DNA from 2 places in the Peribacillus sp. NPDC096379 genome. Region 2 is predicted to be linked to the other one. Evidence: riboswitches for the same ligand, from Rfam matches in the RefSeq annotation. Region 2 holds a riboswitch; the other holds the start of a gene.
The links. A riboswitch is a leader RNA that binds a small molecule or an ion and turns the genes downstream of it on or off. The one in region 2 is predicted to bind FMN.

Region 1: it holds a riboswitch for FMN, as region 2 does, so the genes downstream of both, ribE (riboflavin synthase) here and ACIQZI_RS06000 (ECF transporter S component) in region 2, are expected to answer to the same signal.

The regions. Positions count from the first base shown of each region.
Region 1 covers NZ_JBIWFD010000003.1:379,987-386,530, forward strand. The annotation lists gene ACIQZI_RS15865 (DHH family phosphoesterase) at 1-389, opposite strand, end outside; gene ACIQZI_RS15870 (lysophospholipid acyltransferase family protein) at 498-1,088, opposite strand; gene ACIQZI_RS15875 (CPBP family intramembrane glutamic endopeptidase) at 1,290-2,231, opposite strand; gene ribH (6,7-dimethyl-8-ribityllumazine synthase) at 2,708-3,178, opposite strand; partial or broken gene ribB (3,4-dihydroxy-2-butanone-4-phosphate synthase) at 3,217-3,843, opposite strand; gene ribE (riboflavin synthase) at 3,862-4,500, opposite strand; FMN riboswitch at 4,673-4,804, opposite strand; gene ACIQZI_RS15895 (DUF6944 family repetitive protein) at 4,960-5,592, opposite strand; gene ACIQZI_RS15900 (flavin reductase family protein) at 5,916-6,422, opposite strand.
Region 2 covers NZ_JBIWFD010000001.1:1,275,449-1,281,992, reverse strand. The annotation lists gene ACIQZI_RS06025 (LysM peptidoglycan-binding domain-containing protein) at 1-259, opposite strand, end outside; gene ACIQZI_RS06020 (CPBP family intramembrane glutamic endopeptidase) at 256-855, opposite strand; gene ACIQZI_RS06015 (RecQ family ATP-dependent DNA helicase) at 836-2,362, opposite strand; gene ACIQZI_RS06010 (YpbB family protein) at 2,359-3,429, opposite strand; gene ACIQZI_RS06005 (ferredoxin) at 3,722-3,970, shown strand; gene ACIQZI_RS06000 (ECF transporter S component) at 4,123-4,704, opposite strand; FMN riboswitch at 4,875-5,005, opposite strand; gene serA (phosphoglycerate dehydrogenase) at 5,357-6,544, shown strand, end outside.

The sequences.
Region 1 (6,544 bases), on a different contig from region 2:
GCTTTTGTTTTTGTAAGCAAGTCTTTTTTGACTAAGTAATCATACAAAAGAGATGTAGCTGATGTTAACTTGCCGTCTTCCTGCTCCACGGTTACAGACGCCCAGGCATGTTCATTCAAATGTAGTGCCGTTTTATGATGATCAATCAACAATGCTTTTCCACCCGCTGCGACATACTCATTAATCTTCTTCTCGTTCTCTTCGTTCACGGATAAATCGGTAATAATTAGCGTGTCCATTCCCGTCGCATTTTCAAGAAACCCAGCTACTTGATGATTCAGTCGACCAATCGAATTATAGCTCACCTTTACTTCATTCCCCCAAGCAAGCTTTGCGACAATGCCACAGCCAACTCCATCTAAATCATTATGTGAAAAGAGATGGTACATATAATTCCTCCTAAAAACAGATATTTTATAGCTTACCCTGATTTAGCATTTTCCTTCATAACTACAGCCTCAGGATATTCTACCATTTCAGAGGATACTGTTGAACGATTAAGAACTTATTCGCTGTTCCAATGCTTTAAAAACATCGGATAATTCCGTTGTGACAAGGTCCAGCTCGTCTTTCCCTTTCTTAGCTGAATCTAGATAAATCGGTTCACCAATAATAATCGTAATCGGTTGTCTTTTAAATAAGTCCTTAAAACCCGTTGGTCCTGAGTAAGCAGCAGGCACGATTGGAACACGAGCCAATTTCGCAATCGTAACCGCTCCCCGCTTTAACGGAGCTTCCTCTGATGTTCTAGTGCCAGAAGGAAAAATCCCCACATTCTTATCCTGCTTCAATAATTGAATCGGAATTTTCACTGTGCTCGTTCCTGGATTATCGCGGTCGACTGGAAATGCATTGATTTTTCTTAAAAACCAACCAATTGCTTTGTTCTGAAATAGTTCTTTCTTCGCCATAAAATGAATTTCTACAGGTAGAATCGAAACGCCGAGCGCCAGGATGTCGACCCACCCTCTGTGTGTACAAGCAATGACATAGCCGGACTCTTCAGGCAGGTTTTCTATATTTTTCACAATCAATTTGCCCCGTAATTTCAACAGAACCCTCACTAACTTAGCGACAGGTGTATACATTCACATTCACCCCATATGGATAGATAAACCCATTTTATCACTAAGTTTTATTACTTGGTACTAATTTACGTTTTATCTTTCATTTTCACACTGAACATTCTCATCGATGCTTGAATACATTGATAGATGTTGCACATAAAAAAGGGCACCCATAAAGTCTACCTATCTAGACTTCTGGGTCCCCACTGATTGAGTTTCACTTTATATAGCGGACGGTTTGAATTTCTTCACGGCTATCAGATAAAAAACCAGAAAAAGAATGACATCTAATACTAATGAAATCGCCGGGTCGTTGTTCACCACAGTGATAAGTGCAGGAACACTTCCACCTACAGATTGTGGATCACCGATAAACCAGAAAAGGAACATATTATTGGCAGCATGTGCACCGATTGACAGCTCCGAGCTCCCCATTTTTACGGCAAGGAATGTCAACATAAACCCCACAAATACATAATCAAGTCCGACCCAAATAGCTGAACGCTCCATTTCTGGATTAAAGAAATGCAATGATCCGAAAATCAATGCCATGATGATTGCTAGTACAATGGGGTTGTTAATCACCTTTCCAATCCACTGCAAAAGAAATCCCCTGAAGATTAACTCCTCAACTGTCGTTTGAATCGGAGTTAACACTAAAACGACGAAAAACAGAAATAAAAATTTTTCTAAATCAAACTCATTCCACACAAAATGTTCAGGGAAAATTAAGAAATAGACGAGCTCTAATAGCACCATAAGACCAAAATAGAGTGCAAAGCTACCAAAGATTTGTTTCCAATTGATTCGATCATTTGCAGTAATCAGCGTCTTCAGTTTCCGTTTATGTACAATCCGGATTGAAAGCCAAATTCCAAACATCCAAACGACATACATTAGATTCATAAACAATAAATCGAGCGTTGGGTCGACGCCTACGAACATACCAGATTTATTATCAAAAACGATGCCATCTCCATTTAGAAGACCTGTAATCATCATCAATATGGCGTACAGAACACTCCCAGCAATTAGAGCAACCAAAATGATAACCGATGATAGCAAGTATCTTTTCCAACCGTTTTCTCCTGGTAGATCAAAAAGATAATGTTTAATACGAAATCCCCCTCTATATGATTTACTACCGTATGCCCCTATACCCATAATATACCATACCACCTTAAGGAGGAAGATTAATATTTCGTAAATAGTGGCCATTTACCTTAAAAGTCAAGCTCTGGCGCGCAAATTTGATTTCCGGATCGTAATGCTCGAAAAAGAGGATTTTTGAACGCAACTTGGCTTTTAGTTTCCACTTTTAGTCGTAACTCTGCATCATTTAGCTTCGAGTTTTTTTATAAAAATTGTAATTATGGAGTGGTTCGGTGAATTGGCTTAGGATTTTAAATGCATTTTTGCGCAATCCCGCTTTTAGAGGAGTCTCTTTTCTACAAAGTGTGGTCCCGCCGAGCAATTTGCAAATCTCGTATTTGCGTCGGATTCTGAACTTATACGCCAATCTATTTCAAACCACGAAAAAAGGAGCACATTGGCTCCTTTTTCTGATTCCATAATATATTTAAATCGGCAATTTAGCCGATATATACACAGAACGACTTATCATTCAAAATACGCATTCCTTATTTTCCGATTAAAGTAGATAGGTTCGCCATTTCAATCGCGGAAACAGCTGAATCATAACCTTTGTTTCCTGCTTTTGTACCTGCGCGTTCAATGGCTTGCTCGATATTTTCTGTCGTAAGTAAGCCAAAAATCACAGGCGTTCCAGATTCAAGTCCTACAGCAGCCATGCCTTTCGCTGCTTCATTACATACATAATCATAATGTGATGTTGCTCCGCGAATGACCGTACCTAATCCAATCACAGCGTCATATTGTTTAGTTTGAACTAATTTTTTGGCAATCATCGGAATTTCAAATGCTCCCGGTACCCAAGCGATGTCAATATCATCCTCACTAACTCCATGACGTTTAAGTCCATCTAATGCACCAGAAAGTAATTTTCCTGTGATGAACTCGTTGAACCTGCCGACAACTATTCCTACTTTTAACCCTGTTCCGATAAGTTGTGCTTCAAAATTTTTACCCATGATAATTCCCCCTAATGGTTTAATAAAATTTAAGCGTGTTCTGGTGTTTCTTTATGTTTTGACTCAAGTTGGTTACGATAGCGAACTAACTCGGCAATCGTAATAAATGAAAGCTGATGTTCTTTAGCAATAATTTCGAGCTCTGGAACGCGTGCCATTGAACCGTCTTCATTCATAATTTCACATATGACTCCAGCTGGCTCCGCTCCACATAAACGGGCAAGATCAACAGAGGCTTCTGTGTGTCCTGTTCGTTCAAGTACCCCGCCATCTTTAGCGATAATTGGAAAAACATGTCCAGGGCGTTTAAAGTCCTGGGCAGTAGAATCATTATTCAAAAGGGCAAGCATCGTTGTCGAACGTTCAAACGCGCTGATTCCCGTAGTCGTACTTTCGTGATCAATACTTACTGTAAAGGCTGTTCCGTGGTAATCTGTATTGTTCTCAACCATTGGATGAAGGTCTAATTTCCGAGCGAGCTCATTTGTAATCGTTGTACAAATTAAACCGCGACCATATTTCGCCATAAAGTTAATCGCTTCAGGCGTTGCCTTGTCTGCCAATACGACAAAATCGCCTTCATTCTCCCGATCTTCATCATCGACAACGATGATGATTTTGCCAGCTTTCAAATCTTCCACTGCTTCTTCAATCGTTTGAAACATCTAAAAGCACCTCCTTCGTCAGAATCCATTTTCTAAAAGAAAACTTGCTGTTAATCCAGTAGTTTGTCCATTATTTTTTATTTGCTGGACGATATATTTTCCAATCAAATCATTTTCAACATTTACGACTTCTCCAACGTTCTTTTGTCCAAGAATCGTGTCTTTATGTGTTAACGGAATAAGCGAAATGGTGATCTCATTCTTCTCAATCTGAAATATGGTTAAGCTCGTCCCATCAATAGCAATAGAACCCTTTGGGATACAATATTGCGCTAATCCTTCTGCTAGCTTAATCGTATAGTAAACCGCATTTTCTTTATGTTCTTTTTTCGTGATCGTACCTGTGCCGTCAATATGGCCTGAGACAAAATGTCCACCGAATCTTCCTTGAGCACTCATTGCCCGCTCTAGATTAACCTTTGCCCCCGGCTTTAACAGTTTGATCGTTGATGCCTTAACGGTTTCTGGCATCACATCTACTGTAAACAAACGATTGGTAAATTCAATGACTGTTAGACAAACGCCATTGACCGATATACTATCGCCTAATTGAACATCTTCAACAATTTTAGGAGATTCAATCGTAAGTGCCATACTTTGGATCCCTCTTTTTAACGACTGGACCATTCCGACATCTTCGACAATTCCAGTAAACATGTTTTCACCCTCTTTCTCAATTTGAAGTTTCAACAAAAAAAACACAAATAGCCCCATAGGTACGACCTAAGGAGTTAAAGGGAGATTATGGATTTATTATATAGCCAAATAAGCCTTTTATTTCGATTTTTTTCAAAATAAAGGGTTCACGAATGCCATTTAACCAGTTCCATATGTCCTTCTCCCATCCAGACTATACTGTCGGCCTTGGAATTTCACCAAATCCTGCCTTTTTACAGGCTCGCGGGCTTAGAATTTCTTCATCACCGCCGGTTGGGATTTACACCCGACCCCGAAGGACAAACATATTTAGCGGAATAATACCGCCTTTTTCACAAGTGTAATTCTACACTTGTATTATATTATACAAGCTAATCGTACATTTGTAAAAAAATCGGCTCACATATTATGAATTTGCGCGATTTTTCACACTATTGATAATTCCCTGTTTTTTTAAAATCATACAGATATTCTAGGATATTGATAACGATTATCTTCCGTTTCTAGTAGACTTTCTTCCCTTATACTAGTCAATGCATATAGCTCAATCAGCGCACCAACCACTTCCAAATAACTGCCGAACACAACCAAAGCATCACCTTGTTTCTTTTTATCCTGTAAGATAAATAAATTCGCAATCGAGTCAATCGAGGCGCCAAGGGCAATCACCCAGTTTCCCGCACTCTCCAACGGTCGATCGACTGGGGCCCCAACGGCTTCTAGGGAGGCACCTACTGATTGCACGCCACTACCAAGGGCATTCAATCTAAGTCCCTCCTCCTCTTGTGACCCTTCAAGAATCACCTCGTTGGCTATAGTATTAGTGAAGTTACCGCCAGCCTGAAACCAGCAGCCCACAATACTCAATATCTCTTCTTCTCTACCTTCGATTTCATACACTTTCGTTCTGCCGATTGCTTGTAGCACATTTCCAAATCCCTCGACCGCGTTTCCTCTGGCTACGAGCTCTAATCCATTATCGGTACCTGTGATAATCACATTTGTTGCTCCAATAGCAGAAATGATTGTCCCAGCTACTAAAAACCCCGCTCCTGTAATAATCAGATCCTCGCCTTGTTTAACAATCTCCATAGTCAATATCCACCATTCATTTCAATTGATGGGATAGTATATTCAACATTCGCAGAATATTACACTGAATTAGCAAGATAGAGCTCGAACAGATGGTAGTATCTGATCCCTTGTGATATTAGGGAAAAAAAATTATCGGATCGTAAATAACTATTCGTTACTTGATAAGTAGATCAACTATTAATGATCACTAAGTTAGTTAGATTATTTCCAATACATTTAGTCAAAATAAAAACCCTCCTCAAAGGTCCAAGGCAGGGTCATCCATTAAAAGGTTCAGCTTTTTGTTCATTCACAAGCGGTCCAATACCTGAATTCGGATCCTATTTTTCAGACACTGGATAAAATTCATCAGGAATTGCACCGAAGTGTCTACGGTGATATAACATAGGATCTTTCTTTTCGATTTGTATATCGGTTACTTCGCCAATTAAAATGGTATGATCTCCTGCTTCAACTGTTTTAAACGTTTTGCATTCCAAAACAGCGAAAGCACCTTGAATGATTGGTAATTGATTCGCAGAAAACTCCCACTCACATTGACTAAAACGATCCACATTTTTACTAGCAAAGATTTTGCATAATTCCTGTTGCTCACCAGCTAAAATATGTATCGCAAACTTTCCACCTTCAGTAAAAGCTTTAATGGAAGAAACTTTATGATCAATTGACCAAAGAACTAGGGTAGGGTCCAGTGAAACAGATGCAAATGAATTTACAGTTAATCCAACTGGCTCATTGTTGGGAGTAGTAGCTGTCACAATGGTTACCCCTGTTGGATAGTTGCCCATCGCTTCTTTAAATAAAACTTGTTTTTCTTCTTTTGTCATCATTCATTTCTCCTTCGCCAAATATTGTAATCTATAGAGAGATCACCCAAGAGAGTATTCATAATAATCCTCTGATTATACGAACAGTTTCTCTATCTATAGGAACATCCTTGTGTTACATC
Region 2 (6,544 bases):
CTTCTACTGTTTCAAATCCACTTGTTTTCTTTTGTGGAGTTAATGAAATTGGCTTTTCTTTTTCTAAGTATGGTAATAAAAAATATATCGCAATAGGCATAGCAATAAAGAAAGCAGCTAATATCTTAATTAACGGAAACCTATTCTTCCGCTTTTTTTTCTTTTTCGCTCGAAGTTCGCTCCTGGTTGGTAAAGGTTTCGCGTTCTTTCTTACATTATTTTCTTGAAACTCGTTTGGTGTATTATCGGGATGCATCATTCTTCCCTCTTTCTATCAAGGTTCTTTCCTTTTGTCATCTTAATTATTAGCCCTAAAATGAAATCAATCGTGAAATGCATACTAATCGTCACATATAAATTACCTGTCATTTCAAAAATGAAACCAATAAAAAAGCTTAATAAAATAATATTGACGAATAAAAATGGATGAAACAAATAGCGATAATGAACAAGGGCAAAGAGAACACTTGTCCATATTAATCCAATATGGGTTTGTAACACGCCTCTGAACAGAACTTCCTCACTTATTGCAACCGATAATGCGACCACGGCAATCATCGGATAGGACAAACTCGTAAAGATTCTTTCATTGATTCCTCCATCATTGTGATACGCTTCTGGCAAGAGTTTCATCATCACTAAATCTAGCAAAACAACAGTGATTCCTGCACTAACTCCAATATAAATTATTTTCCATTCCATTCGAAAAATTTTCGTGAATGATGAAAAGTAATCAAATAGAATGAACCCAAGTATAGCAGAAATAACCAAAAGTAGAATCTGTGTTAAAAATAATTGCTTATGTAGCTCTTGATTGGAAAGCCGTCCAATGAGCTCAGCTTGTTTGTTCTTCATTGGTTTTTGCTTCTCCTATCAAAATGGCAGCCAATTCCTGCTTCCATGTTTTTTTCAACTCTTTAACTATTAGGTCATCATGTGGTAAGGATGCTAAAAGCTCATCTGTCACCACTTTGCAACGGTCACAGCAAGTTTGATTTTTTTCTGTCATAGCCACATCAAAGTAAGACAGAATATTTACCCGTCTGCAGCCAGAAACGGAAACCCAACGAAAGAAACGCTCAAGTTTGTTTTGATTTTCAAACCTTCTCTCATTAGCAATTTTCTTTAACTTCTTAGTTATCATAAACGGATCTTCACGTTCAAATTCTTTTACAAAATGCGTAATCCATCTCCACTGCACATCTGTCAATGCATGCATTTCTCTTAATTCTATTTCTTGCCTTGGTTCAATATTCCAAATACCTACTTCAAGTTTATGAAGAGATGCACAAGTCTCTTCAATTTGATAAAGTGTAGGCAACTGCTGCTCTGCTAGATGGAGTGGTAAACCTTCATCACCGTCACAATACAATAGAATGGCTGCACTTTGCTTCCCGTCACGGCCTGCTCTGCCTATTTCCTGTAAATAAGCTTCCATCCCTCCTGGCAAATGAAAATGAATAACGACTCTTACATTATTTTTATTCACACCCATACCAAATGCAGAAGTCGCACAAATGATACGTAATTGTCCATGAAGAAACTGCTGTTGAATCAGCATCCTTTGCTCTTGTTCCATCCCTCCGTGGTAATAATCAATATCCTTAACACCATTTTCTTGTAAAAAGTTCGTAACAAATTCTGCCGCTTTCTTACTTGAAAAATAAATAATCCCCGATCCATCAAAGCTGTTTACTAATTCCTTGAGCCTTGCAAGCTTTTCAGCATACGAAGAGAGCTCCTCAACAATATAAGCAATATTACTGCGATCCACAGAAGTAATGACTTCCTTTGTTTTTTTGAGTTTCAGCTTCTCTTTAATATCTGCTTGAACCGTTTTTGTAGCAGTTGCCGTCAATGCCAACGTAAGAGGATTGTTCAATTTACTCCTTATATTTCCTAAGTTCAAGTAATCCGTTCTGAAATCATACCCCCATTGTGAAATACAATGCGCTTCATCAATAACGAACAATCCAATTTCAAGTTTCTGCAATCGTTCGATAATACGAGGAATGGCAAGCATTTCTGGCGATAAGTAAATAAAGCGATACGAGTCTAAACGCTCAATCGCTTCCCTTTTTTGAACCGATGTCAAAAATGAATTCAGTGTAATTACACTTTTTTCGCCTCGCATTTTTAGCTGCTCCGCTTGGTCCTGCATAAGAGACAGTAAAGGTGATACAATTATAACTGCTTTATTTAATACATAGGCTGGAAGCTGATAGCATAATGATTTCCCAGAACCAGTCGGTAACATTGCCAAAGTATGATTGCCCTCAAGTAGAGATTCGATGACTTCTTTTTGACCTGGACGAAACATATTATAACCGAATTGTTTGACTAAAATTTCTTCTATATTCATTTATCATCACCTGCTTTTGCCAGGACAAGGCGGATTTGAAAATAACTGATTTCATCATTGGCCACGATTTCTTTAACAGCACGTAATTGTTTCGTTCGACTCGTTTTAGCAGCTATCCTTATTGCTTCTTCAATTTTTGGAGACATAAAGCGCGAAATATTAAACCGTGGATCAGAGTAGGCGAGCTCCACAATATGATCTTCAATTGTACTTTGCTTTAATCTTCGAATAAAGGCAATCTCCTCTAACGATTTCCCATCATATAAATACTTTAAAGTCCTTTGCGTCGAGTTAGTTAACTGAGTGTGCGAATTGCCTTGAACATCTTTAATAATGCTGTATAAATAAGGATACTGCACTGATGAGTCATCTATTTGCTGTAACATAAAATGAATCGTTCCGAGAAATAAGTACCGCATATACCACTCGTCATCATGTAATTCTTTGGCGATTTGCGAATAAGTTCTTCCTATACGATGAATACCTGTTAATCTTTTTACAAAAACGTCTCGTTCCTTTTCCGGTCTTTTTTCCAGAAGTGTAGATAATTCGTCAAATAAATGACGCCCAATTTCCACTCTACTTTGCCGATTTTGGGCTAAATACCGTTTGACCCATGTTTGTGTTTGGAGATCCCTTTGAATCGGATAGAAACGATTTTGCTTGTGAATAATATGTGATATAGTTTGAATCAAGAGGCTTAATCTGCTCCAATACGATTGGGTACGATTTTGAAATCTGAATCCATTCAACGTTTCTGGGAATGGATACTTTTTCAGATGCTGTTGCAGTAGTTCTTGACCGTTCGAGGTTACCAGATAATAGCCATTTTGAGGTAAAGTGATAAGTAGCCCTGATTGAAGCAGATTATCTACAGTTATTTCAAGCTGTCTTCTCGAAATATCAGGTAATGTACCTAACAGATTCGTCAGTCCAAACAGATGAATATCTTGAATCGTTTGAGACGATTTTTTCCCCTTTAGCATATGTAAAATAGCATAAACAGAGCGTTCTCCATTAAATATACGAATACAATATAGGACGATCATTTCAAAGTAATTTTGCATTTTTTACATTCACAACCTTGTTATAATCTCTACCTTCTATCATTGTACCAAAACATTGAAGTCTATTGGTTATGAAACCTGATTGATTTTAAAAAACTGGCCGTTTTTTTAATATCAACATTAAATTTGTCACAAATTCATATCGTTTCGTTTGACAAAACCCGATACAAAAAGTGTTTTCATTACATTTATATTGAAAATTTCTACATTCAGTTTTACAATAAGGAAGTATGCAAGGGCATGAACCAATTTTAAAGCAGAAAAGTGCGGATTTACCGGGAGGAGTTTTGTAATGGCTAAATATACAATCGTTGACAAGGATACATGCATCGCTTGTGGTGCTTGTGGAGCTGCAGCGCCTGACATTTATGATTATGATGATGAAGGCATCGCCTTCGTAATACTAGATGATAATGAAGGAACTGTTGAAGTTCCTGATGTTCTTTTAGATGATATGATGGATGCTTTCGAAGGCTGTCCAACAGATTCCATCAAAATTGCAGATGAATCATTTGATGGAGACGCTACTAAATTTGAGTAAGCACAAATAAAAGCGAACAACTTTGAAAAACTCCACCTTACACATGTAAGGTGGAGTTTTTCAAAGTAAATATTAATCAATATTGTTAATAAAAAAGAGGCTGCCGCAATAGGTCAGACCCTGTTGTGACAGCCTCTTATCATCTATTCGCTTCAAGCATTATGAGATAATGCTTGTTTATCAATCCAAGTTTTCATTCTAATGTAAAGCAGTGTAAATACGATTGTAATCAATCCACCCTTCAAAATGTTGAATGGAAGGATTGCAGTCGTAACAAATTGTCTTGTTTCCTGAGATGACATGGCATCCCAGTTCATAAATAGCGTATACGCTGGAAGAATCACATAATAATTTAGCACACTCATTAATAAAGACATGATAATCGTACCCGCAACTAAAGCAATTGTCATTCCGTGTTTTGAATTTAATACTTTAAAAATGTAATAGGTTGGCAAAACAAATAGAACTCCAGCTACAAAGTTAGCAATATGCCCTACAGGCACACCCGTCGGACTTCCAATCATGACAAAATCCAATACATTTTTCAGCAATTCAACGATAATCCCTGCAATAGGACCGAAAATCAGCGCAGCTATTATGGCCGGAATATCACTGAAATCAATCTTTAAAAACGGTGGTAAACCAGGGAATGGAAAATTTAATACCATTAACACATAAGAAATACTCCCCAACATTGCCAAAATAACCAGTTTCTTTACATTGTACACCTTCATAGATCTCTCTCCTTCTTTTTTGTGATCTACCCCACGAAAAAGAGGATTGGTTCCATCGAAATTATTTGCGACCATTCAAATACCCTTTAATTCATAGAACTAAAGGGAGCTTTAAAGGTATCGTCAAATAAACGTTCAATTCAAGTAAAATTGAACATTTCGAAAGAAACCTCCATCTTCTCCCATCCAGACTATACTGTCGGCTTTGGATTCTCACCAAATCAACCCGAAGGTTCGCGGGCTTTGAAGGTGTCCCTTCATCACCGCCGGTGGGGAATTACGCCCCGCCCCGAAGATAGACCTATTCGATTTTTTTTCCGTTTCCGAAAATGTGTTTCAAGTAGTAGAATACAAGAAATATTATATGCGACCAGATTAGCCTCTGTTACCTATCTCTTAAGTTGGAGAACGAACTGCTACTAATCTATTACACATACATTTCCAAATATCCATACCATCTTGATTGGTTTTAATTTATCATCGAATGAAAAAAAAAGCAAGGATTTAAATTTGCACTATGATCAAATAAGTGTTAAATGATGAAATCTTCCTTGTTTTTAACATGTGAAAATTTCTAAAATTGACACTTGTATATCCATCCTGTAGAATTAACTGAAATTTAAGTTAATTATTTTAGAGGGGGTGTTTTGTTTTGTATCAGATTTTAGTTGCGGACGCAATTAAACCAGAGGGACTAGGGCCATTATTAGTAGCACCTATGGTAAAGCTAATTGAAAAAACAGTAGAAGAAGCCAAAAACGAACTTCATGAAATAGATGCGATCCTCGTTAGAAGCGCAACGACTGTAACTGAAGAACTAATTTCGTCTATGCCAAATCTTAAAATCATTGCTCGTGCTGGAGTCGGTATCGATAATATCGATGTCCCTGCTGCTACTAAACGCGGAATCGTCGTTGTCAATGCACCAGACGGGAATACAATATCTACAGCTGAGCACACTTTTGCTATGATGGCTTCTCTAATGCGTCATATTCCTCAAGCTCATGCCTCACTTAAGAATGGGGAATGGAAACGATCTTCTTTTACAGGTACAGAGCTTTATGGGAAAAGTTTAGGGATTGTCGGAATGGGCAGAATCGGCAGTGAAATCGCGAAACGTGCAAAAGTTTTCGGTATGGATGTACTCGTCTATGATCCATTCTTAACGACGGATCGGGCGAAGAAAATGGGGGTTACTCCGCTTGAGCTGGCAAAACTATTAACCTTGGCTGATATTATCACAGTGCATACCCCTCTTACACCAGAAACAAGAGGTCTAATAAATAAAGAAAATTTATTAACATGCAAAAAAGGTGTTTATCTATTAAATTGTGCTAGAGGCGGCATTATTAATGAAGATGATTTGTACGAATTGATTGTCATGAGGCATATCGCTGGTGCTGCCATTGATGTTTTTGCAGAAGAACCACCATTGGGACATAAATTACTCGAACTTGATTCAGTTATTGCAACACCTCATCTTGGGGCATCGACCAAAGAAGCCCAATTAAATGTAGCAACTCAAGTTGCCCAGGAAGTCCTATCCTTCCTTACTGGCAAACCTGTCACGAATTCGATTAACCTTCCGGCAATATCCAAAGAAGTGTTTGCTAAGGTTCAACCTTTTTATGAACTAGTAAAACAGATGGGATCGATTATCAGTCAATGTATGCCTGAAGGAATTCATGAAATCTCGGTGAATTATGCAGGTGAAGCTTTGGATTTTGATACAAGTATTTTAACAAAAAGTTTGCTATCTGGGTTCTTCAAGTCCAGATTAGATGTGCCCGTCAATGAAGTCAATGCTCTTTTGATTGCTAAAGAACGCGGTCTGACAATT